Regions from separate parts of the Lysinibacillus sp. NPDC096212 genome, predicted to be linked through region 2. Evidence: riboswitches for the same ligand, from Rfam matches in the RefSeq annotation. Region 2 holds a riboswitch; each other region holds the start of a gene.
What was found. A riboswitch is a leader RNA that binds a small molecule or an ion and turns the genes downstream of it on or off. The one in region 2 is predicted to bind cobalamin.

Region 1 (6,158 bases), on a different contig from region 2:
TTCTTTTGTAATGACAGCACGCTGCTGATGTTCAACTGAGGCTGGCATCATTGTAATTTGAGGCTTTGGAATTTCTGGATGTGCATAAGTTGCAACTCTGGCATGATAAACATCTTCGATTTGCGAAGCGATTAATACTTCATGTGGCGCCCCCAATGCTCGCATCCGACCTTCCTCCATTAGTAATAATTCATCACAATAGAGGGAGGCTAAATTCATATCATGTAGTACCATAATAACGGTCAAACCACTTTCAATTGCTTCTTTTCGCACCATATCTAAAATTTGGCGTTGATGAGCAATATCTAGATGGTTCGTTGGTTCATCTAGCAGCAATATTTCCGCGGTTTGTGCAAGAGCTTGAGCTACAAATACCCTTTGCTGTTCACCGCCCGACAAAAATTCCAACGGTGTCTGTTCATAGCGTTTCACACCAGTTTGCATCATGGCATGTTGGACTGCTTGTTCATCGCGATCAGACCAGCTTGAAAAGAAGCCTGTTTGATGTGGATAACGCCCAAGTGATACTGCCTCCCGTACACTGTTTGAAAAGGCATTAGCATGTAATTGTGGAAGCACCGCCATTTTTTTTGCTAATGCACGAGCATTGTAAGAGCTACTATTTTTGCCATCTACTAATATAGTGCCTGCAGTTGCTGGTAGTATGCCACTTATTACTTTTAACAGTGTGGATTTCCCGCTACCATTCGGCCCTAAAATCCCTAGTATTTTGCCTTTTTCAACGGAAAAACTTATATCCTGGACGATCGGTACGTCTTCATAGCCGCCGGAAAGATGTTCAACAACAATCATGCCCGTACCCCCTTGCTTCTACGTTGCTTATAAAAAATATAGGAAAAAACGGGCGCCCCAATAAATGCAGTAATGACACCAATCGGTAGCTCTCTTGGCATAATAATTGTTCGTGCTATTAAATCACAAATAATCAGCAAAGTTGCCCCATTTAAAAATGATAATGGCAATAAATGACGGTGATCAGAACCCCAAACCATTCTCGTCATATGAGGAACAACTAAACCAACAAAGCCAATCGTTCCAGAAACAGCTACCGCAGCTCCCGTCAGCATGGATCCACCCACTAAAATAATATATTTACTGCGCTTAACATTGACACCTAAATGCTGCGCGCGTTCTTCTCCATATAACAGAACATTTAACTCGCGTCTTTGTGTCCAAAGCATAATTGAGCCAATTATGACAAACGGAATAATCATCTGAACATATGGCCAACCACGCATCGATACTGAGCCTAGCAACCATCCGATTACTTGGCGTAGCTCTTCACCAGACAATGCAATCATTAATGAAATCAAAGAACCTAAAAATGAACTAAATATAACCCCTGTTAAAATAAGAGTTTCCATTTTTAGCGAGCGGTCTACTATTCTAGCAAAGCCCATAACAGCTACCATCGTTAATATGGCACCTATCATACTAAAGGTCGGCAATGTAAAATGGCCTACTACAGGTATTGATATACTAAAAAAAATTGTCATAACTGCGCCAACTGATGCACCAGAGGAAACACCTAATGTATAAGGATCAGCCAAAGGATTTTTTAATAAGCCCTGAAAAGCTGCCCCTGCAATTGCAAGTGACGCCCCTACAAGCCCTGCCAGCAGGACTCGGGGTAATCGAATTTTCCATAAAATATTGGCGGCTGTTTCATCAGCCGCCTTATTCCACAACACTTCTAGTGGAATATGAACTGAGCCTATCGCCACACCACACCAGATGCTAATGGTTAGAAGCGTAATTGCTGTTACATAGGCTACAATTGTTTTACTCATTTAAACGCCTCAGGGTAGACAGCTTTTGCTAGTTCCTCAAGACCATCTGCTAATCGAGGACCTTGACGACTTATCATATTTTCATCTACTTGTACTATGGCTTTATTTTTTACGGCAGAGATTGTCTCAAAGCCTGCACGTTGTGGAATTTTCGTTAAAATTTCAGGTACATAATTATATGCCACAACAATGACATCTGGATTTTTCGCGATAATTTTTTCAGCATCGATTTGATACCAGTCATTTACATCTGCTGCCACATTTTCAGCATGAATCATTTCTAGCATTTCATTCATAAATGTACCTTTACCAGCTGTATAAATCTGTGGCTCATCAGACGATTCTACAAAGACTTTCTTTGGCTCAACACCGTCAAGTTTTGTTTCAACTTCTTTAACTTTTGCCTTCATATTTGCAACAATTTTTTTAGCTTCTTCTAGTTTTCCTGTTGCACGACCAAGCTGTTCAATCGTTGTGTAAGTTTCATTAAAGTTTTTTGCATCCGCTACAACAAATACTTTCACACCTACCGCCTCAAGCTGTTCAATGGCTCCTTTTGAATAACTCATACCTGACGCATGCGTAAAAACGATATCTGGCGATAAAGCAATAATTTTTTCAATATTATAATCCATACCGCCAACCTTTTCTTTTTTAGTAACCTCTGGTGGATAATCGTCATTATCGGTCACGCCAACTATTTCATTATTTAAGCCAAGGCTAAATAATATTTCTGTGTTACTCGGAATGAGTGAGACAATTTTTTCAGGAGGTGCCTCTAGCGTAATATCCTTGCCAGTAGCATCCTTTATCGTCATTGGGAATGTAGCTTGATCTACTTTCGCAGTCTCTTGTTGCTCAGAAGATGACGGCTTTTCATTTGTCGCCTCTTTAGTATTACATGCAGCAAGTAAGCCCATAGCTAAAAATGCTGATAACCCTATTTTCCAAATTTTCTTCATGTGAATCCTCCTTAGTCTATTTGTGCTTATAGTTTTTATTGTTTTTCTGATTGATCGATACATTTTAGTTTTTGATCGCCTAACATTGTGGGGTTATCGTCAACATTGCGAACTTCCAGCCAACATTTTGAGCTTATCGCCTAACATTGTGAATTTATCGCCCATGTTTTCAAATTTATCGACATTCATCTTCCAAAACAAATACCCCTCATCATAAAATAATGAGGGGGTCAAATTTGCACAAAAATACATATACAAAATCCACCATCCTATCCTCGTAGGCTACAACGTGTTTTCTATAAAGGCAGGTCTCCTGGCTCGTGCTCCATACGCTTTTTCAAGCCTTCCCGAAATTTTCAGTGGCGCAGATTGAAAAAACTCACACATACAGTGGCGGGACCGCATCGGAATTACACCGATTTCCCTTTTCACTTTACTTAAGTAAAGAACCTTTATAATATTCAGTTGATTGTATTATACATGAAAATGAAAGAAGTCGCCTCCATTCGAGACGACTTCAAAACAAATCAATTATGTCCGGCATACTCTGTGACTTCCGCCGGAGGCTTTTGGTCAAAAAGATGTTTTTGTGCGAAAGCGTAGCGACAGCAACACTCAGTCATTGCCACAGGACGTGGCGTTCTTAGATTGAGTTCCTCTATTTCATCTGGTGTTTGGACACCCGCTGAAACAAGTTATACTATATCTGAAAAATACTGTACCGTTTTCATTGGTGCACCCATTTCTCGTAATGCCCATGTATCCTCCAAATAAATATCTGCTAGCTTCTCATATTTGCCGCCGAATCTTTGTGCCCACTCGACTGCTACCACACTTTCATATAAATGCGCCATTTTCTCTGCGACCTTTTTTGCTTCAAACGTTTTTGTTGCATCATCTAAACGGCTAAATGTTTGCAAAGTTGATTCTAGTTTTGCTAATTGATCCATGACAATTTCAACTAATGGACTGGCAACTAGTTTTTCTAGACGTTCTTCCATGACACGAACAAACATTTCGTGCGCATGAAACTTATCAACTAAACGAATGAGCTCTAAAGCTAAAATATTCGCAGTCCCTTCCCACACAGTAAGTACCTGTGCATCTCTTAATAACCGAGGTGTAACAAAATCTTCAATATAGCCGTTTCCGCCATGTAATTCAATGGCTTCACTAGCATAATGTACAGCTTGCTCTGCCGTTTCTTTTTTCATGATAGCAATATACAAGCGGTTTAAAATAATGTCTTCTTTATTCCCCTGCCCACTAGTTACTTTATCGTAAAGCTGAATAAGATCAAAAACCGTGGCAACTTCTACATGAAGCTTGGCAGCGAATTTCCCTAGTGTATCCTGAATCATAGGATATTGCGTTAAAGGTTTACCAAAGGCATGACGATTTGTCACATAATGCTTCGCCTCTAAATATCCGCGGCGCATAATGCCGATAGAAGCAACCGCATTGCAAATTCTTGATAAATTAAGTGCCTCCAGCATATAATAAATTCCTTTATTCGGATCACCAACAACATATGCTAGCGCACCATCAAATTCCACCTCACCAGAAGGCACTGCTCTAACGCCAAGTTTATCCTTTAAACGCCTAATGCGTAGGTTATTAACTGTGCCATCCTCGTTTCGCCATGGAACGGCAAACAATGTTAAGCCCTTTGAGCCTACCTGAGCCCCTTCCATACGTGCCAATACCATGGTTACTCCACACATTCCTACATTAGATGCAAAATATTTTTCCCCATATAAACGATACTGCTTGCCGTCCTTTCTTGCCTCCACAACATTCGCCCCAACATCAGAGCCACCTTGACGCTCCGTTAAAAATGTAGCCCCTTCATATAGCTCTGTATCTCCTGTTGCACAAACATGTGGTAAAAAGCGCTCCTTCACTTCATCACTCGCATAATGATCAAGTAAATAAGCAGTAGCCATTGTTAAAGTAACAGGACAGTAAAAGCCTGGCTCAGCATGTGATAGTAAATAGCCCTGAGCAAAGCTATACACATAATTGCCCTTCCTACCTAATTGCGGAATATCCTTATGCACATAACCAACAATGCCGGTATTGTACGTCTCTTCAATTGTTCTTTTATAGCCATCATTGACCCAAATCTCTGACACTTCTTCACCATAGGCATTATACCTTTGTAATCGAGGTTCACCCTCTCTATCTGTATGTTTGGCTCTCACATCAATATCTCCAGCACAAAGCTCACCAAAATCTGTTAGCTCACGTGTGGCATATTCCACAAACTCTTTATCTAGCATCATTTCTAAAACTTTATGAAGTGTATCATTATCGTTAAAAAAGTTTGTTGTTTTCATATCTTCCTGCTGTAAAACTTTCATACTATCTCACCTCTTGTCCCTTCAAGGATTGTTTTAGTATTTTGCCTGATGCATTTCGTGGTAACGCTTCCACACGTTCAAAGATGCGTGGAATTTTATATTTAGCAAGATGCTCCTCCAAATAAGCTTTCAGTTCATCCTCGTCAATTTCCGTTTTAGCGGCATAAACGGCCTTCACCGTTTCTCCCCACTCCGGATGCGGTACACCTATTACTGCCACTTCAAAAATCCCCCCATAGCTCAACATACTATCTTCAATTTCTTTCGGATAAATATTCACACCGCCTGACAAAATGACATCCTTTTTACGATCGACAATCTAAATATAGCCGTCCTCATCTAAGCGAGCTAAGTCACCTGTTTTCAGCCAGCCATCTATAAATGCAGCCTTTGTTGCCATATCATCCTTGTAATAGCCCAGCATATTACCCTCACCGAATATCACAATTTCTCCTACTTCACCAACACTGACATCTTCTCCATTGTCGTTAATAATACGCAGCTCCGCCCCAAGTGGTGCACGCCTACCAACGCTCCCTGCCTTCGTTGCATGCTCTTCGCCAAACAATATTGAACCGTTTGGACCAGCCTCTGTTAGGCCATAAACACAAGTTAAGTTTTCTGTTCTGAAAGCTTCTTGTAAATGGCGGACTTCGTTTTGTGATAACGGCGCTCCACCATAAGACCACCATTTCATCGATGATAAATCAGCTGTTTGCAATCTTGGCATTTGAGCGGTTAACAAATACGCGACAGGTGCGCCGAAGAAATGCGTTGTCCGTTCCCGCTCGATTGAATCTATCAATAAATCAGGCGTAAATGTTGGCGTTAGCACATTTGTCGAGCCTACAAATACTCCTGCCATTAAAAATAAATGTAATGGGGCTGAATGCGTCAACGGCATCATAAGAAGAATCCGACTTTCTGGCTTTACTTCCATTTCTACTGCAATCATTTGCGCTACAGTTAAAATATTGCGATAGCTAAACAATACTCCCTTTGGTTTTCCCGTTGTACCCGAG
Region 2 (6,158 bases):
CTACTTTAAATGTTCTCATGGGTGTTATATTAATTGTAGACCTAGCAAATTTAACTTCATTAAAATGGCTATCCACTTTATTAACAGTAATAGGAATTACGATGACATTATCGTGTATTTTCTATGTGAAATTTAAAATTATTAAGCCTATTAAACAATTATCAGAATCTGCACAAGCAATTGCTGGTGGAAATTTAAGTACTGCTCCGATTGAAATTAATTCCAATGATGAGATATCAGACTTAGCTAAAGCGTTTTTAAAGATGAAGGAACAATTACATACGATGACACAAAATATTGCAAGTAGTTCTTCAGATTTATCTGCGAGCATAGAGGAGCTATCAGCAAGTACAAATGAAATTACAGATGCAGTGAACGAAGTTGATTCACAAATGGAGAATACGACTGATGGCCTTAAGAAAGCAGCACAATCTGCAAATGAAAGTGCTATTGCTATGCAGGAAACTGCTGATGGCATTGAACGTATTACCGTGGCAACGCAAGATGTATTTGATCATGCAAAAGAAGCAAATGGCATTGCAGGCAACGGTGCAGAAATTTTACACGTGGCTAAAAATCAGATGGAATTCATTTCAACTTCTACTGAAAAAACAAGTGAATTAATGCAGCAATTATCTGGAAAAATGACAGATATCAAATCTATGACAGACATGATTACGGCTATTACAGATCAAACGAATTTGCTTGCATTAAATGCAGCGATTGAAGCGGCGCGTGCTGGAGAGCATGGAAAAGGCTTTGCCGTAGTCGCAGAGGAAGTTCGAAAATTGGCAGAGCAATCTAAGCATTCGGCTATTCAAATTGTCGAGCTGGTAGTTGGCATTGAAAGTGATACAAAACAAGTAGCTACCTCTGTCGAAGAGGACTTTAAAAACGTTCAACAGGGCGTCTATGTTATTGATGAGGCTACAAAGTCATTCGGTACGATTTCTCAGCATGTTAGCAAAATGACGAACCAACTTGAGGATATTTCCGCAACAGCAGAAGAGCTTTCAAGTAGCGCGAATGAGGTTACAAACTTAGTATCGACAATCGCAAGTGGAATGGACAGTTTGTCTAATTATACAGAGGTCATTCTGCAGTCAGTAGATGAGCAAAGTGCCTCCATGCAAGCGGTCAACATGGTAGTATCACAAGATTTATGTGTACAAGCTGAAAATTTACAAAAGCTGACACAGAGATTTAGTGGACAATAATTGCAAGAAATATAGTATTCATTTAAAAAGGCTATTTTACAGGAATAGATTTTCTGCGAAATAGCCTTTTTTATTTTATATCAAGTGTATTAATTAATCGGTTTAAATAGCTTCGAAATTAAATATTAAATAAGCCAAAAAAATCGGTTGTTATCGTCAAAAATCCTATGCTAATCATTAACACCATTTCTGCGATAGTAGCAACAAAATCTCTTTTATTTTCAGCGTATTTCCATTCCATAAATGCTCGTAGTATTTCAGATGTTATAAAAAAGACAATTAAGATAAACCATGTTTCGAAATACCAAGGAATTCCAAGTGTATCGTTGCCAATCATATAATACGAACTAATTAAAAATAAACTCATAAATATTATTCGTACAGACCAATCTAGTTTTTTATGTCTTTCGTTAATGTGATTATAAGAAAACCATTTCTTTCTTTCAACACCTAACAGCTTTCTAATGGCAAATCCAAAAATACTAATTACTAAAACAAGCGTAATTAGAAAAAGTATAAATGTTCCAAATCCGATATTAATCAATTTTCAATCACCTCGTAGGCAAGCTTATTTTCTTAAATATTGTCGGTCATAAAATACCACCATTCTTATTGCAATAAAATTCTACATCAATTAAATGAGAAGAAGAAACACCGCTTTCAGAGTATTTTCCACCCACAGTAATGATATAAGAGCGACCATCAGCATCAATTGTATATTTGTATCCTTTTTGGATCCAGTTACCACTACCATTTTCAATTTTCGAAGATAGAGAGTTCATAGCTGAAAACAACTGCCTACTTTCAGTTGTATTTGAATTTAACTGTGTATCAAAAGAGCCTTCAAAACTAATAATAGCAACCTTTGAACCTGTATGTATTTCCACTGTTTTCGGTACTGAAGTTGGAGCATACGCATCATTATTTTTTAACACGATAAATGAAGCATCTACTCTTTCTTTTAACATCTTTTTAAAATCACTACCCTCAACCCAGTATTCATCAGTAAAATTTGATATAGGTTCTATTTCAAAGTTTTCATGATATTCTTCGTTCACTTTCTCTACAAGAGAAATATATTCCTTGTAATACTTTTCTTTTTGTTCCTGCGTTAAATTTAAAGGAGTTGGAGCTACGATTTTTTCTTTTTCTACTGTTTGTTCATCGGTCGATGGTTTGGATGATTTTACATTTTCTGTTTTTTCATTTACACACCCTGTTAAAAAGAAAATTCCCAGTAAAGCTCCTGCAAATATATATTTTTTCAATATCTTCACCTCACAAAAACGAATTAAATAACAGAATAATTAGTTATTTATTTAAACTATAACACATTTACAAATACTGGGGCAGAAAATATATGAAGTAACGAGCCTGAGGGAATGAACTTTGAAATTTCAATAGTTAAAAAAACAATTTAAGCACAAGTTTCCCTTTTTGGTATAATATTGAAAGAGGGGGGGATTTGAAAATGGGTATAAATTTTAATAGTTTTCTTAAAGAAGAATTGTCAGTAATCGATATTCAAACAGCTATGGTACAAGGTGATATAACATCAAAAGAATTAACTATGTATTATTTGCACAGAATTGCTAAGTATGATCAAGGCGGACAGAAAATTAATTCTATGCTTGAAATTAATCCTGAAGCGATATTTATTGCTGAAGCATTAGATGAGGAAAGACTAACAAAAGGGGCTAGAGGGCCTTTACACGGAATTCCGGTAGTTTTAAAAGATAATATCGAAACGAAAGATTTTATGCACACTAGTGCAGGCGTAATAGCATTGGAAAATTATTTAGCTAAGCAGGATGCATTTCTAGTAAAAAAGCTTCGTGAAGCAGGGGCTGTTATTTTAGGGAAAGCAAATATGACTGAATTAGCAAACGCTATGTCGAGTACGATGTGGGCGGGTTATAGTTCTCGAGGTGGCCAAACACTAAATCCTTATGGCGATCCAGAACTTTATGTGGGAGGATCTAGCTCAGGGTCAGCGGTAGCAGTTGCATCGAACTTTTCAGTTTTATCAATTGGAACTGAGACAGACGCCTCGATTTTAAGTCCAGCTATTACAAATTCAGTAGTTGGCATAAAACCGACTGTTGGGCTCATTAGTCGACAGGGCATTATTCCGTTTACATACTCTCAAGACACAGCAGGGCCAATGGCTAGAACAGTAACAGATGCAGCTATTTTATTGGGCGTGTTAACAGGAGTAGATCAAGACGACGTCGCTACATATAAAAGTGAAAGAAGGTTATATAAGGATTACACCCCTTTTTTAGAGGCCACAGGATTAAATGGCGCTAGAATTGGTGTTTATAATAATGCCTCAAAAGCTTATTATGACTCAGAGGAATATGATGAAACACTTTTTAATAATGCAATTCAGGTTTTAAGAGATCAAGGAGCCGATATTATTGAAGGCATCGAAATCCCTTCTTTTCATAGAGACTGGAAATGGGGAGTACCACAATACGAATTAAAGCATAGTTTAAATAATTTCCTTGTAAATCTACCTTCCCACATGCCTGTGCATTCTATCTCTGAGTTAATTCAATTTAATAAACGTTCAAAAGGAAAGTCGTTAAAATATGGTCAGGATAAATTGGAATTGAGAGAGAAACTATCGAACACATTAAGAGACTCTGACTATTTAAATGCAAAACTAGAGGATTTGTATTTTTCTCAAGAACAAGGAATCGATTATACATTAAAAAAATATGAATTGGATGCGATTATCTTTCCATCATATATAGGTTCGACAATTAGTGCAAAAGCTGGTTATCCGTCTATTGCCGTCCCAGCAGGGTATATGAAAACTGGGAGACCGTTTGGCATAACATTCGCAGGAACTGCATTTAGTGAAGATGTTCTAATAAAACTTGCATTTTCATTCGAACAAGCAACTAAACTACGAAAAGCACCGAAGTTGAGTGAGTAGTTTTAAAATATCTAATTGCCTCAATTGACTTTAAAAATACTGTACTTTACTATTAACGGAAAGAAATCTAGTATTTTCCAGTTTATTGACAACTGAATAGCGTAGAGTAATAGGTGTAAATTGCGTGCAATTTACTGAAAAGGGAAGTCGGTGCAAATCCGACACTGTCCCGCACCTGTAAATTCATAAAGTATAAAAAACGTTTCATTCTTTTAATAAACTCGATCAACAACGTTTCAATTCGTTTGTTGGTCGTTCTTTTTTTGCGTTGAAAGTGAGTGACCCAAAAGCCAGTGATTCTGAATGGCCTTGGCATGTTATAGAAGAAGTTCAAGTAGAGTTATTCAAACAATAAGCAAAAAATTCAAGTTGGGGGAAATACATAATGATAATTAAACCGACAAAAAAAGTCTTACTGTCATGGATGAAAAGTTATGTCCCTGAAAGAGATTTATTTTTTCTATCAGAAGAACATCTTAATGAAATTGACTTTACAGATGTATTGTTAATGCCCATAGATGAGTTTTATACTCACAGCACATATCAGCATTTAAATTATGTTAATAGTTATGAATACTGGAATATAAAGAACGCACAATATGTAATTATTGCTGAAAAAGAATGGATTGAGAGCAAATCGAAAGAGGACCAACAATTGATTTTAAGTTTTCAAGTGCAATGTGAAAGAGGGCTTGTACTCCCCGTTAAATTTATAAAGGAGATAGAAAAAGTACCTTCGAGTTATGTACAGAATGGGCACGTTATCATACAGCGTTCAATGTGGGAAGGTCTTGACGAATCATTTAAAGAACAGTTACTTACAACAATGGTTTATGAATGGTGGGATAAGGGAGAATGTGAGGAACCTCCAAAATCATTACCTAGTTTTCTACAGCAATTTGCTAATACTTTTGGGCATCGTCAAGGTGCAAATTGTTTAGCAGCGGTTTTGTTTGCAATTTCAAAAGGGAAACAAAAGTGGTTTATTTATGAATGGATATATCAAAAAACATTTCTTGAAAAATTAAGTCAGTATAACTATGAAGAGGTCCTAGGTGAAGGGATACAACAAGGCGACATTGTGATTTGGAAGGATGAAAATGGTATTATTCAACATGCAGCTTATCATATTGGTGAAGAACTATATTTTAATAAGCATGGACAAACGATGTTTAATCCTTGGAAGATACTTTCGAAAAAGCAACTATATAAAGAGTGGGAGCACCTAACACCTGTGAAAATGAGAAAGAGGATAACGAAATAATAAAAGAGTATCTACAATCCGAGTTAAAAACTAATAAGAACTGGAATATATTATGTTATTCAGACTTTACAGCAGATGCAAATGTTTGAAGAGACACATGGAAAGTTAGGTAATAAGCGAGGAAATACAGAAAAAAATCACGATAATCTAGTTATTGCAGGAGCATTATCCGTACAGGGAATGAAGGCGAATAAGTGGTATGTATAGCAAAATCCTATTACTGATTAGTTAAGTGTAATGTATTACAATTATTGGTATATGGGAGGTGACTAGATGGAACTTATATTAGTCTATAATAGTAAAGAATATTAATTACCGTATGAAACAATTCAATAAATCATTCAAACAAGGAATATATTTGTAGACGGAAAATCGTTAAATATTACATCAGTGACTGTAGATTTAGATGGTAAGGTATATATTCGCATATAATTATAAATACATAAAGGTCACATCTAACAAGGTGTGGCTTTTTATTATGCCTTAGGCGGTTGAGTATGAAATTGAAAGAGGAGAATTTAAAAGGATCACCCGGAGGATAGTGACCCTTAGTAAAGATTTGGAGGTGTAAGGTTAAATTAGTATTACCTTACAATAGTTATGAGAATTTTAGGAGATATAGGGTATTAATAACCTCTATTCATGAAAGTAGCGCCGACAATAATTAGAAGAATGAACAGAACAACGACAAAAGCGAATGGGTTTCGTTCGCGACGCTCTTCGCGAAATTCTC
Region 3 (6,158 bases), on a different contig from region 2:
CTACTTTTACCTCGTTGTTACCTGCTAATTCTAGTGCTTTATCAATTTGAAGAAGATTCAAATGATACATATCCTGTTTCTTTGGATCTACTTCAGTGCCAAAGGAATGATACACGTAGCTTGGGGATACACGTTTAACCCCTTTTTGCTTAGTATAATATGAAACTGCTTTTTCTAAATTTGTTCCTTTGTTAAGTTGGATAACATCGTATCCTAATGAAGGAATAGAGCGGATCACTTTTGCGCCAATTTTTTTGTGTGCATTCTTATCAAGACCGGAATGTTTGACGATAATAGTATCCTGACTAATCCATTCTTTTTGATTCTTAGATGATTGTTCCTTATTGCTAGCTATTTTCACTAACTCTTGGTTCTTTGCTGTTTTTTGTGGTGCTTCAGCAAAGGCAGAAGTAGCAGGAACCATTAGTGCTGCGGATGCAACTAAAGCTACTGATTTTTTCTTCCAGTTTTTCAACTGTATTCCCTCCTTGGGTGTTCCAAATATTTGTGACATCTATACTATTACGAATGAACGATAGAAAAGTTTCGTAATAAGTATATATTTTTCCAAAAGTACCATTCTATATTTTACCACGTTCCTCGTTATAAAAATATGTAGAAGGGAAGTCAAAAATCCTCAAAGGACCATAGGGTACATCCTACTCGATTTGTGCGTTTGGAGTAGTAGCGTGGATTCTACTACAATTGAAAAGTACCAAATATGGACAAATTATCTTAAAGCCGCTCAATAAGTCTGTGTAAATCTTTCTTCGAACGAGGCATTTTTATGTTTTTCTCAAATAACTTTTTCTTTTGTAAGGCAACGGCCATTTCAAAGACCCATGGGCGTTCAAGATGGGCTCTTTCAAGCAAATCCTCTTGGAAGAACATTGCTACTGGATCTCCATTGTAAATAATTCTCCCAGCTTCCATCACGATGATTTGATCTGCCCATTCATAGGCTAAGGGGATATCATGCGTTGCCAATAATATTGTTCGTTCCCCGTTTTCTAACATAGCTAAATACTGTAAAACTTGTGCACTATAATAATTATCTAGTCCAGCTGTCGGTTCATCTAATAATAAAACGGAAGGTTCCATTGCAAGTACGCCTGCCATTGCGACACGTTTTTTCTGACCAACACTTAAAAAATGGATCGGTTTATCTAGCAATGCTTCGACTTCGGTTTGAGCGACAGCCCACGCAATTTTTTCCTCGATTTTTTCAGTTGTCCAGCCAAGATTCAAAGGACCAAATGCAATATCTTGCTTAACTGTGCCGGAAAAAAGCTGGTTGTCTGCATCCTGAAAAACAATACCAACCTGTTGGCGTAATTCTTTTAATGCTTTTCTACTATAGTTCAGTTCATTGCCACAAAAGGAGATACTTCCAGCGGTAGGCTTCAAAATACCATTTAAATGCTGAAATAACGTTGATTTCCCGGCTCCATTATGACCAAGTAAAGCGATTTTTTTTCCCTTTGGAATTTGAAGTGTAATATCTGTTAAGGCATGAGTTCCATCTGCATAAGCGTAGGATAAATGTGTTAAATCAAAGTATAAATCTGTCATCAGAAAAAACCTCCATAAATGATGAGGAGTATAAAAATAGCAGCAATACCTATCCAATTTTTCGTGTTACAGGGAACATCATCCTGCCAATAGACCATTTCGCCACCACGTGCTTCCATTGCATTGTTTAGCTCACGACTGCGTTGGAACATCTCGACAAATAAAGCTGCAATTAGCATTGATACCGATCGAAGCCACTGCATAGGGGAGCTGTATCCCAGACGAGCCTGTTGGGCAAGATGAATTTTTTGCATACTGTCTAAAAAGATAAAAATAAAACGATACGTTAGCTCTACTAACTCTACAAATAGAGTTGGGAGTCGCCATTGTCGTAAGACGTAACAAATAGATTGGACTGATGTTGTGAGAATTAAAAAATACAAACAGCTAATGCTGCCAAGGACGATGAAAAAAAGCTGCTGCGCTGTTACTAGGCTTGCACTGCTGACAAAAATTGTCCAATTATGAAGAGAAAATGACCAAATGTTTGAAGGAAGCCTGTTTGTCGCTGGCGCGATAGAAATTAAAATGGATACTAAACTTGATAGTAAAAAAAATCCAGGTAGCAACAATAACTTTGCGTAATATTTAGCAGGGATTTTTGCGCCTAAAATGATAAAAGCACTCATCACAATAAATGTAATGAGTGAAATTCGTTCATCTCTCATGATAAGCGACAATAAAAGCAGTCCAAGGGATAACGTCATTTTTTCTAGCGGATGAACAGACGCTAGTTTATTCAAATAAGCATACTTATCAATGAGTAACATAGCGTTTAACCTTCTTTATGTTTGCCGCGCATTAAGCCGATGAAATACCCGATGAAACCAGCACCGATAGCAGCTTGTAGTGCGAATAATAAGCTTTCAATTTCACCACTTGGTGGTTCCCATAAGCTTTCAAACCATGGCTCGTAGCTAGCATCTATTTCACTAATTGCTGCTTCCGCTTCGCCATCAGCCCCTTCGAATTCAGCACCTTTTTGAATAAACAGGGGAACGATTGCTAACAACACAACAATGGCGATGAGCAGTAAGTTTTTTTTCATTTTAGTGAGCCTCCTTTGCAGAGAACACACGTAGAGCTTTTAGTTCACTCACATTGTATTTTTTCAGAAAGTTCATAACGATCACTGTTAAAATTCCTTCACTAACAGCAAGAGGAATTTGTGTTAACGCAAAAATACCAGCAAATTTAGTGAATGAAGCCATAAAGCCTCCGACCTCAGAAGGGAAGGCAAGAGCTAATTGGACAGAAGTGACAATATATGTACCTAAGTCACCAAGCATTGCTGCTAAAAAGACAGCAATGGAAAAGGATAGTCCCAATTTTTGTGAGCCCTTAAATACATAGTAGGCGATAATAGGACCCATAATTGCCATAGAAAAAGTGTTTGCCCCTAATGTTGTAAGCCCACCATGCGCTAACAGTAAAGATTGGAATAATAATACGATTGTCCCGATAACACTCATCGCTAATGGTCCAAAAAGAACTGTTCCAAGTCCAACACCTGTAGGATGCGAGCAACTTCCTGTTACAGAAGGGATTTTTAAGGCAGAAAGTACAAAGGCAAAGGCACCCGAAAGCCCTAATATCATTTTTGTTTCAGGATTTTCATCAATGGTTTTACGAATAGAACGTAATCCTAAAATAATAAATGGAATCGAAATGACCCACCAAAAAATCGCCCATTCGATTGGCAAAAAGCCCTCCATTATATGCATCGCAAATGCACGATTTGGTACGAATAAAAATGCCAATAAAAAATAACTAAGCTTCCAACCTGAAAATTTCAAAAATCTCTCCTCCTTACATTAAAATTTTTAGAAAAAGTATGCGAAAAAAAGCACTTCTCCGATAGTGGAAAAGTGCATAGCTAAAAAAGCAAATAAAATTCTAATCTGCTAAGCCGCACACCCATCCTCGTAGGTTGAAACGATCACATATTTTTCGGCAGGTCTCCTGGCTTTAGTTCAACGTTTTATAGGCCTTCCCATCCTTTGGACAGTGACATTATCTATAAAACTCCCTAATACAGTGGCGGGACCGCGCCGGACTTAAACCGGCTTCCCTTTTAAGCGAAATGCTGAACATTTCACACCGAAAAAAAGATGAAGTTGTGAGATTTCACGACAAAGTGTAACACGAATTTCCATATATATGCTATCCCTTTTGTGAAAAAATTTTAAATTGGGTGTCTATGTCGAAAATTTAGATAAATAGAAAATGGATGTCGCATTTTTCTATGGAATTTTAAAAAAATTGTCACAAATTAAGAAAGAAATATTGAAATTTTAAAAAAATAAGCTATGATAGAAACAGTTTTCAATTACAAAAAAACCATATAATTCATATAAAACATCCATAAGTGCTTGAATATTCAAGATAATAGGGAAATCGGTGAAAGTCCGATACAGCCCCCGCTACTGTAATAGCTGATGAAATCGCGGATGCCACTAGTGAAAACTTAGGAAGGCGCGAAAGTAAAAGGAAGCTTAAGTCAGGAAACCTGCTTATGTGATGATGCAAGCAAACTTTTCGGAGGGAGAAGTTGAAGCGAAAGCGAGTACCAGTATATATTCGTTTTTATTTGGCTTCTACTAAACCTTTACTCTTCGTCTAGAGTAAAGGTTTTTCTTTTTCCTAAAAGCATATGAGGGGAGAACGACTATGACAACTTGGAATTTAGAGGGGATGAAAACACATCTTTTTATTTGCAATGGTAGTAGTTGTATGAAAAAAGATGCTGAGGACATTACACAGGCAATTCGTGATGAAATACAGTTACTGGAGCTTGATAAGGAGATACATACAACAAGGACCCGCTGTAATGGCAGGTGTAAGGATGCTTGTGTTGTCATTGCATATCCTCAGGGCAATTGGTACCGAGTGCCAACGAAGGAGCATGCGAGAGTACTTGTACAAGATTTAAATCATGAAGCGTTACATAATGAGCATGTTTTTACATTGCGTGAAGGTTCGTTGCAGCGTACAGCACAAACAACAGCCATTAAAGGCATTGAAAAGGTGAAAGAGGGGTAACAAAATGGCTCAAAAAGGTAAGATTTTCGTAGTTGGCTTTGGCCCTGGAGACTTTAAACATATTACGACTCGTGCTGTGGAGGCACTACAACAAAGTCATATGATTATAGGCTATAAAACTTATGTTGAACTGATTCAGGATTTAGTTAGTGCAAAGTCGATTATTAGTACTGGTATGACAGAGGAAGTTTCACGTGCGCAAGAAGCGGTGCGTCAAGCAGAGGCTGGAAGTATCGTATCGGTCATTTCCAGTGGGGATGCCGGGGTTTATGGAATGGCAGGATTAGTGTATGAGGTATTAATCGAGCTAGGCTGGACAGAAGCAACTGGTATCGAGGTAGAAATTGTTCCAGGTATTTCAGCTATTAATTCATGTGCCAGTTTACTAGGTGCTCCCATTATGCATGACGCCTGTACCATTAGTTTAAGTGACCACTTAACACCTTGGAATTTAATTGCAAAACGAGTAGAAGCAGCAGCAATGGCGGATTTTGTTATTGCTCTTTATAACCCGAAAAGTGGACGTCGTACGAGACAAATTGTAGAGGCACAACGAATTTTATTGGAATATCGTTCGCCAGATACACCAGTTGGACTTGTGAAAAGCGCGTATCGTGACCGTCAGGAAATAACGATGACTACTTTAGCAGAAATGCTTGAACATGATATCGGCATGTTAACAACGGTTATTATCGGGAATTCAACAACATTCTTCTACGACAATAAAATGATTACGCCACGTGGTTATCAGCGTAAATATACACTTGGTGAGGAAAAACAACCGTTACGACCACATCAACGACTTAAAGAAGAAAATGAACCATGGGCGATGAATCAAGAAACAGGAGCAGCACGTAATGATTTTGCGACAGATCCTAATGCCAATCGTATTAAGCCCAGTTTAGCCATAACACCACAACAAAAGCCTAAAAAATCGTCACTTGAAATGGCGACAGCTGCTCTTACTATGGTAAAGGGAACAAGCGCGGTGAAAGTAACACCTAAGCGTGTTCAACAAAAAATCGAATCTATTTTTGAATTAGCGGTTAGTCCTGGGGTTGCCAATAAGTTCTTTAGTCCTCAACAAATGATGACGTTGGCTGAGGTAGTTGGTGAGGAAGGAACGATGGAGTATACACCAGACCATCAAATTCATTTGAAAGTTCCAACGTCCGAGCCTGAAGAGGTTACCGCAAAGCTTCGTGAAGTTGGCTTTTTACTAGCACCAATTGGTGACGTGCTATCGTTAAAGGCTTGTGACTTCTGTTATGGAGAAAAGTTCGATTCGATTCCATATGCGGAAGAAATTCAAGAAAAGCTTGGTGGTATGTCGTTACCGAAAACATTAAATATCGGCTTTAACGGCTGCGGTATGGCATGTTATCGAGCAGTATTTGATGATATTGGCATTGTTTATCGTAAAAGTAAATTTGATGTTTTTATTGGTGCCAAGCCGGTTGGTCGTACAGCACATGCGGCCCAGCCAGTTGTTGAGGGATTAGAGCCTGAACAGCTCATCCCACTTATTACCGATATTATCGAAG
Region 4 (6,158 bases), on a different contig from region 2:
CAAGAAGGAATTCTGAGAGAAGTTAAAGAGGAAACTGGATATATTTCTAAAATAAAACCGATTTTATTAGGAGAATATTTCGTGAATCCCGCTACACAGAATAATAAAGTTATAACGTATCTTATCTTAGATGCATATAAGGCATATGAGCAAGATTTAGATGATACTGAAAATATTGAAGTTAATTTAATTGGTTTTGATAGTTTTGAAAGCTTGTTTAAAAACAAGAAAATTCTAACTCAAATGTTTTCAATAAGTGCTTACTACATGGCTAAAGACTATATGCGAACAAATAGACTTATTAAATATTGATATGGTTCCCCTATGGTAGACAGAAAAGAAAGTAAATTAATCTGTCTATTATATGGGATTGTTTATGGCACATTTTGAACAGGAACTCAAGGACTATATTCACTATTACAATCACAAACGAATGAAGAGAAAATTAAAAGACCTAAGCCCGGTGGTTACCTCTCAGGTCTTAGAAGATGCTTAACTAAATATGTCTAACTTTATTGGGTCAGATTATATTTTTACCAGTTTTTTAAAAGTCTCAAAATCTAACTTTTAATTGGTACCCATAATTCAACTTCGCATTCATTGGATTTCCATTCAAAAGTACTTCAAGAATTTCTTTTTCGCTATATTTCGATACATTGTATTTATTTGTAAAAATCTCATTTTCAAGTTTATCAAATAAGAGCCTTGAAATTCCATCATTTGTAGTAAGTACTACATAAGATTGTGAAGATATTTCTAAGTGAAGGGATTTTTTTATTTGTGCAATTGTACATAAAAAATATTGCACTTTTATTTTAATAACTTAACTTTCGAACTCAAAAAAAATGTATCTGGTACTAACTTAAAAGATCAGATGCAATTTTTTTATTAGTGTTCTTCTTGAGCCAACATGTGCAATTATTGAAGATACAATGAACTGTTCCGGAAGTTGTAGCTTTAGAAGGGGATACCGCCAACATTTAAAGATTTTAGTAAGTGATATTTTAAATTGTTTAAAGTAAAATAGTAGTAAGGTATTTCATAATAAACTCAACTAATCTGATTAGTTGAGTTTTATGTTTATATATTAAAAAGTTACTAAAATATTTTAAAGAAGATGTGATGATTAATGGGGAAAATCGCCATTTTGGCAGAGAAACCATCTCAAGCAAGAGCTTATGCTGATGCATTTAAAATTAAACAAAAAGAGAAAATATTTATTGAATTGGAACCTTGTTCTACTTTTCCTGAAGGTGCAGTAATTACCTGGGCAGTTGGTCATCTTGTTGAATTAAAGGAACCAAAAGAATATCAAAAGGAATGGGAGAAATGGTCGCTTGGATCATTACCTATCATTCCACAAAAATTTGAAGATAAAGTTGTCTCTAAAATGTATTCACAATTTAATGCAGTAAAAAAAATCTTTAGTGATCCGCAAGTAACAATGATTTATAACTGCTGTGATAGTGAACGTGAAGGTTCAAATATCTTCTACTCACTTTTAAAAATGACAAAAGTAAATAAGCCTGTTAAACGATTATGGATCAATTCATTAGAAGTTGAGGAAATTCGAAAAGGTTTTAATAATATGCAAAGTAATGAGCGTGATCTGCTCATGTACCAAGAAGCAAAAACACGTCAAATTAGCGATTGGTTAGTAGGCATGAACTGTAGTCGCCTATATACGCTACTTTTACAAAAAAAAGGCTTTAAGGGTAGTATCTCCATCGGACGTGTGCAATCGCCAACCGTATATTTAATTTATAAAAGACAACAGGAAATTGAACATTTTAAGCCTGAAAATTTTTATGAAATTGAAGGGATCTTTAAAGCACAAAATGGTGTATATAAAGGGAAGGCAAAGTTAAAAACAAAAGAGCGTGCAGAGGCTGTGCAATTATTGCAACAACATGGGGTTGAACCGATGGATACAGGTCTAATTACGAGTGTAACGAACAAAACGAAGCGTATTGCACCACCCAAACTACATGCGTTATCAACATTACAAGCCAACGCCAATAAACGTTGGAAATACAGCCCGTCGCATGTGTTGAAACTTACGCAATCACTTTATGAGAAAAAGCTCGTTTCTTACCCACGTACCGATTCACACCTCATTACACATAATGAGTTTGCCTATTTAAATGAATCATTGGCAAAATATCAGCAGCTCGTTGGAAAGCCATTTAATGCGATTAATCGCGGGAATAACAAACGCTATGTCGACAGTGCCAACGTTGGGGAGCACTATGCTATTATTCCAACGAAAAAAGTGCCAACAGAAAAAGCGTTACAATCAATGAATGCTGATGAAAGAAATATTTATTTCGAAATAGTCAATACGACACTCGCCATGTTTCACCAAGATTATGAATACGATGAAAAAACGATTATAACGAATGTCAAAAATTTAGAGTTTAAAACGGTAGGGAAAACAGAACTTGTAAAAGGTTGGAAAGAATTGTTTTTAAGTGAAAAAGGGATGCAAGAGCGTGAGGAATCGTTACCTGTTGTTTTCCAAGATGAAATGGTACAAAGTAAGGTTTCTATTCTAGAAGGCACAACTACGCCTCCTAAGCCTTATACAGAAGGGCAACTCATTACGATGATGAAAACATGTGGTAAATCAGTTGAGGATGAAGAAGAAATCGAGGTGCTGAAATCGATTGAAGGTATTGGTACAGAAGCAACTCGAAGTGGCATTATAGAGACCATTAAAAAGCATGGATTTATTGAAGTACGAAAAAACATAGTGAGCGTTTTGCCGAAAGGGGAGCTTTTATGTCGGGCTATCGAAGGGACATTACTTTCAAGTCCATCTATGACTGCAAAATGGGAAATTTACTTAAATAAAATTGGTCGTGGAGAAGGCTCTGCAAAACATTTTATTGAAAGCATAGGCAAGTTTATTACTCAATTAATAGCGGAGGTACCTAAACAATTAGAGTCACTTTCAATTGAAGCTGAGCAGTTTAAACCAGCTGCTGTGAAAGATATTGTGCCATGTCCGACATGCAAAGTAGGAAAAATAGGTTTGCGTAAAAGTTTTTACGGTTGTTCGAATTATAAAAATGGTTGTAAGCAAACGTTCCCAGAAAGGTTACTAGGAAAAAAACTAACTGAAAAGAACATTAATGATTTATGTAAGATTGGTAAAACAGCTGTGGTTAAAGGGTTTAAGTCAAAGAATGGTAAACAATTTAATGCGTCACTTCGTTTGGTAGAAGGAAAAATTGAATTTGAGTTTAATGAAAAGTAATTGCGGATGAGATTTTTTTCACCGTCAATGCCGTTCAGACGATTAAAAATAGTGAAGATGTGACACTCAGCAAAGTAACACGAGCGAAGAAGAAATTTGAAGTAGTAGGGAAATGCCCATTATGTGGTCATAGCGTGATCGAAGGACAAAAAGGCTTCGGCTGCAGTAACTGGGAAAAGGGCTGTAAATTTGTCATCTGGAAAAACGATGAATTTTTAGCCGCGAAGAAGAAGAAGCCTACCAAAACAATGGTTAAGAAATTGCTAGCCGATGGAACGGTATTGGTAAAAGGCTTAACAAGTAAAAAAGGTTCTAAATTCGATGCTCAATTAAAATATGAAAAAAATACTGACAACGAATATTTTAGTTGGAAGATGGAATTTGAAAAAAAGGATTAAAATTAAGCATTTATGAATCTTGTTGAATTAATTCTCACTACCCTAAACAATTATTTTATGAAATGAAGGTTATCTCAACCTAATGACTTCCAAGTAGAAAAGAAAATCCTTTGTATTTTTATAATTTCCATTTATAAAAATAGATAACCAAAATAGAATGAAAGATTTGTTAGTAGATCATGTAGAGTGTTGCCCTCACTGATATTGAATATCGAGACTAATAGCGTACTATGAGGAATTTGTATAGTAAGGTAAGATAAATTATTGTCTAAATTTATTTTATTTTTCCAATAGTAATTAATGTTTAACAGTTCTATTTTCTGGCTATTAATCTCTCGTTTATTACTATTTTTACTTTAATGTAATATATAATGTAATTGCTATCTGGAAAATATTCTGATATTGTTCCTCTTATAACTTAATAATTTTTGTTGGTGCGAATGACATTGTTCGTTTGCTTAAAAGGGAAATCGGTGCAAATCCGATGCTGTCCCGCAACTGTAATGGAGAGTCTATACAATATGTCACTGTAGCGAGCTATGGGAAGGCGTATAGATGATGAACCTAAGCCAGGAGACCTGCCAATAAAAGCAACAAACTTACATAGAACCACGAGGATGGTTGTAGTGACTGGGAAGAGACGCCCTTTATTTAACTATGACATCCTCTTGTAGACAAGGGGATTTTTTTATGCCCTTTGCTTTAAGAGAGGAGAGCGTTTTGAAGAATCCAACAACTAGAAAAATCAACCTACTCTTATTAGTGTTGACTGGTGTCGTTCTAATATCCTTGACGTTAGCGATAATGGTAGGCTCTGTGTCTATAACACCTAGTATTGTATGGCGCATTATTTTATCGCATATCCCGTTCAATCCACTTGGCATTACAGAAGATTGGAGTCGTTCGCAGGAAATCATCATCTGGCAAATTCGTACTCCCCGCGTAGTACTTGCCATAATAGTCGGAGCGGGTCTTGCAATTTCGGGAGCTGCTATTCAAGCTTTAGTTCGCAACTCAATCGCAGACCCCTATATTTTAGGTGTATCTTCCGGTGCATCTGTCGGGGCGACGTCTGTTATTTTACTGGGCGCTTTTTCATTTTTAGGTATGTATGCGCTATCACTTGCGGCTTTTATAGGTGCGACGATTGCAGTACTAATCGTGTTTTTCTTAGCACGAGTTGAGGGGCGAATTTCAGTTATTCGATTATTATTAGCCGGAATTGCCGTGTCACTAGTTTTGTCAGCAATGACGAATTTTATGCTGATGATGGCGAAAGAAGAGGGCGGTATAAAGGCAGTGATGTATTGGATGATGGGAAGTCTGGCTGGAGCGAAATGGGTAAATTTAATGATTCCGTTCGTTGTTTTAACGGTCGTCTACGTAATTTTACGTCTTCATGCACGTCATTTGAATTTACTTTTACTAGGCGAAGAATCTGCTGTTACGCTGGGGATTAATTTAGAGAAATTTCGATTGCTACTAATTCTATTAATTTCCCTATTAACAGGTGTCCTTGTTGCTGTAAGTGGTGCAATTGGCTTTATAGGACTGATTATTCCACATATCGTACGCATGATTGTCGGCTCAAATTATAAGTTTGTACTGCCAGTCAGTGCATTAATTGGTGCGATATTTTTAATATGGGCTGATGCAGCTGCGCGTATTGTGATTGCACCTGAGGAAATGCCGATTGGAATTATTACTGCTTTATGCGGATGCCCATTTTTTATATGGATGTTGCGTAAGCAAATGTATTCTTTCGGGGAGGAAAATTAGATGGTATACGTAGCAAAGAACCTTACTTTTGCCGTGCAGCAGGTGAAAATATTAAACAATGTTTCTGTACATATTCAAGAACGCGAGTTTGTGGGCATAATTGGACCTAATGGCAGTGGGAAATCGACCCTATTAAAAAATATGTATCGTATGCTACAACCTCAAGAGGGAGAAGTATTTTTATTTAATGAAAATATTTACAAGCAATCTTCAAAGGAGATAGCAAAGCAACTAGCCGTCGTAGGGCAGGAAACACCAGTGCTTTTTGAGTTTACTGTTAAGGATCTTGTTGCAATGGGACGTACACCGCATAAAAGGCTTATGGAAGTGGATACAAAAGAAGATCTAGCTATTGTCGAGGAATCGATGCAGCAAGCAGGCGTACTGCATTTAAGTGAACGTACTTTTAGTTCATTATCTGGTGGTGAGAAAAAACGAGTCGTTGTTGCAAGGGCTTTGGCGCAACAGGCTAAGGTTATGGCATTAGATGAGCCAACGAATCATTTAGATATTCAGCATCAACTCCAGCTTATGGATTTAATACAGAGCTTGCCGATTACGGTCATTGTAGCCTTGCATGATTTAAATATTGCAGCAACTTATTGCGATAAAATTTATGTTTTAAAGGACGGAGAAATTGCGGCGTATGGAACTCCGTTTGATGTATTAACACCCTCATTGCTACAAAAGGTGTTTGGTGTACATGCAGAAGTTAATGTACA

Region 1: linked by a shared signal. The riboswitch ahead of ACIQ7T_RS12475 (ABC transporter substrate-binding protein) and the one ahead of ACIQ7T_RS22875 (hypothetical protein) in region 2 are both predicted to bind cobalamin.
Region 3: linked by a shared signal. The riboswitch ahead of ACIQ7T_RS22090 ((2Fe-2S) ferredoxin domain-containing protein) and the one ahead of ACIQ7T_RS22875 (hypothetical protein) in region 2 are both predicted to bind cobalamin.
Region 4: linked by a shared signal. The riboswitch ahead of ACIQ7T_RS21740 (FecCD family ABC transporter permease) and the one ahead of ACIQ7T_RS22875 (hypothetical protein) in region 2 are both predicted to bind cobalamin.

The regions. Positions count from the first base shown of each region.
Region 1 is NZ_JBIWFQ010000011.1:16,424-22,581, forward strand. Features, by position in the region: gene ACIQ7T_RS12465 (adenosylcobinamide amidohydrolase) at 1-813, opposite strand, end outside; gene ACIQ7T_RS12470 (FecCD family ABC transporter permease) at 810-1,811, opposite strand; gene ACIQ7T_RS12475 (ABC transporter substrate-binding protein) at 1,808-2,773, opposite strand; cobalamin riboswitch at 3,060-3,242, opposite strand; gene ACIQ7T_RS12480 (acyl-CoA dehydrogenase family protein) at 3,469-5,136, opposite strand; partial or broken gene ACIQ7T_RS12485 (class I adenylate-forming enzyme family protein) at 5,138-6,158, opposite strand, start outside.
Region 2 is NZ_JBIWFQ010000030.1:42,263-48,420, reverse strand. Features, by position in the region: gene ACIQ7T_RS22895 (methyl-accepting chemotaxis protein) at 1-1,217, shown strand, start outside; gene ACIQ7T_RS22890 (DUF4181 domain-containing protein) at 1,336-1,761, opposite strand; gene ACIQ7T_RS22885 (hypothetical protein) at 1,808-2,485, opposite strand; gene ACIQ7T_RS22880 (amidase family protein) at 2,689-4,161, shown strand; cobalamin riboswitch at 4,256-4,470, shown strand; gene ACIQ7T_RS22875 (hypothetical protein) at 4,547-5,425, shown strand; gene ACIQ7T_RS22870 (YjcZ family sporulation protein) at 6,052-6,158, opposite strand, start outside.
Region 3 is NZ_JBIWFQ010000028.1:55,274-61,431, forward strand. Features, by position in the region: gene ACIQ7T_RS22065 (S8 family peptidase) at 1-475, opposite strand, end outside; gene ACIQ7T_RS22070 (energy-coupling factor ABC transporter ATP-binding protein) at 736-1,572, opposite strand; gene cbiQ (cobalt ECF transporter T component CbiQ) at 1,572-2,342, opposite strand; gene ACIQ7T_RS22080 (energy-coupling factor ABC transporter substrate-binding protein) at 2,348-2,620, opposite strand; gene ACIQ7T_RS22085 (energy-coupling factor ABC transporter permease) at 2,622-3,368, opposite strand; cobalamin riboswitch at 3,508-3,692, opposite strand; cobalamin riboswitch at 3,922-4,104, shown strand; gene ACIQ7T_RS22090 ((2Fe-2S) ferredoxin domain-containing protein) at 4,243-4,614, shown strand; gene cobJ (precorrin-3B C(17)-methyltransferase) at 4,619-6,158, shown strand, end outside.
Region 4 is NZ_JBIWFQ010000027.1:58,604-64,761, forward strand. Features, by position in the region: gene ACIQ7T_RS21720 (NUDIX hydrolase) at 1-312, shown strand, start outside; partial or broken gene ACIQ7T_RS21725 (IS3 family transposase) at 377-496, shown strand; gene ACIQ7T_RS21730 (type IA DNA topoisomerase) at 1,130-3,259, shown strand; partial or broken gene ACIQ7T_RS21735 (topoisomerase C-terminal repeat-containing protein) at 3,277-3,657, shown strand; cobalamin riboswitch at 4,073-4,257, shown strand; gene ACIQ7T_RS21740 (FecCD family ABC transporter permease) at 4,378-5,436, shown strand; gene ACIQ7T_RS21745 (ABC transporter ATP-binding protein) at 5,437-6,158, shown strand, end outside.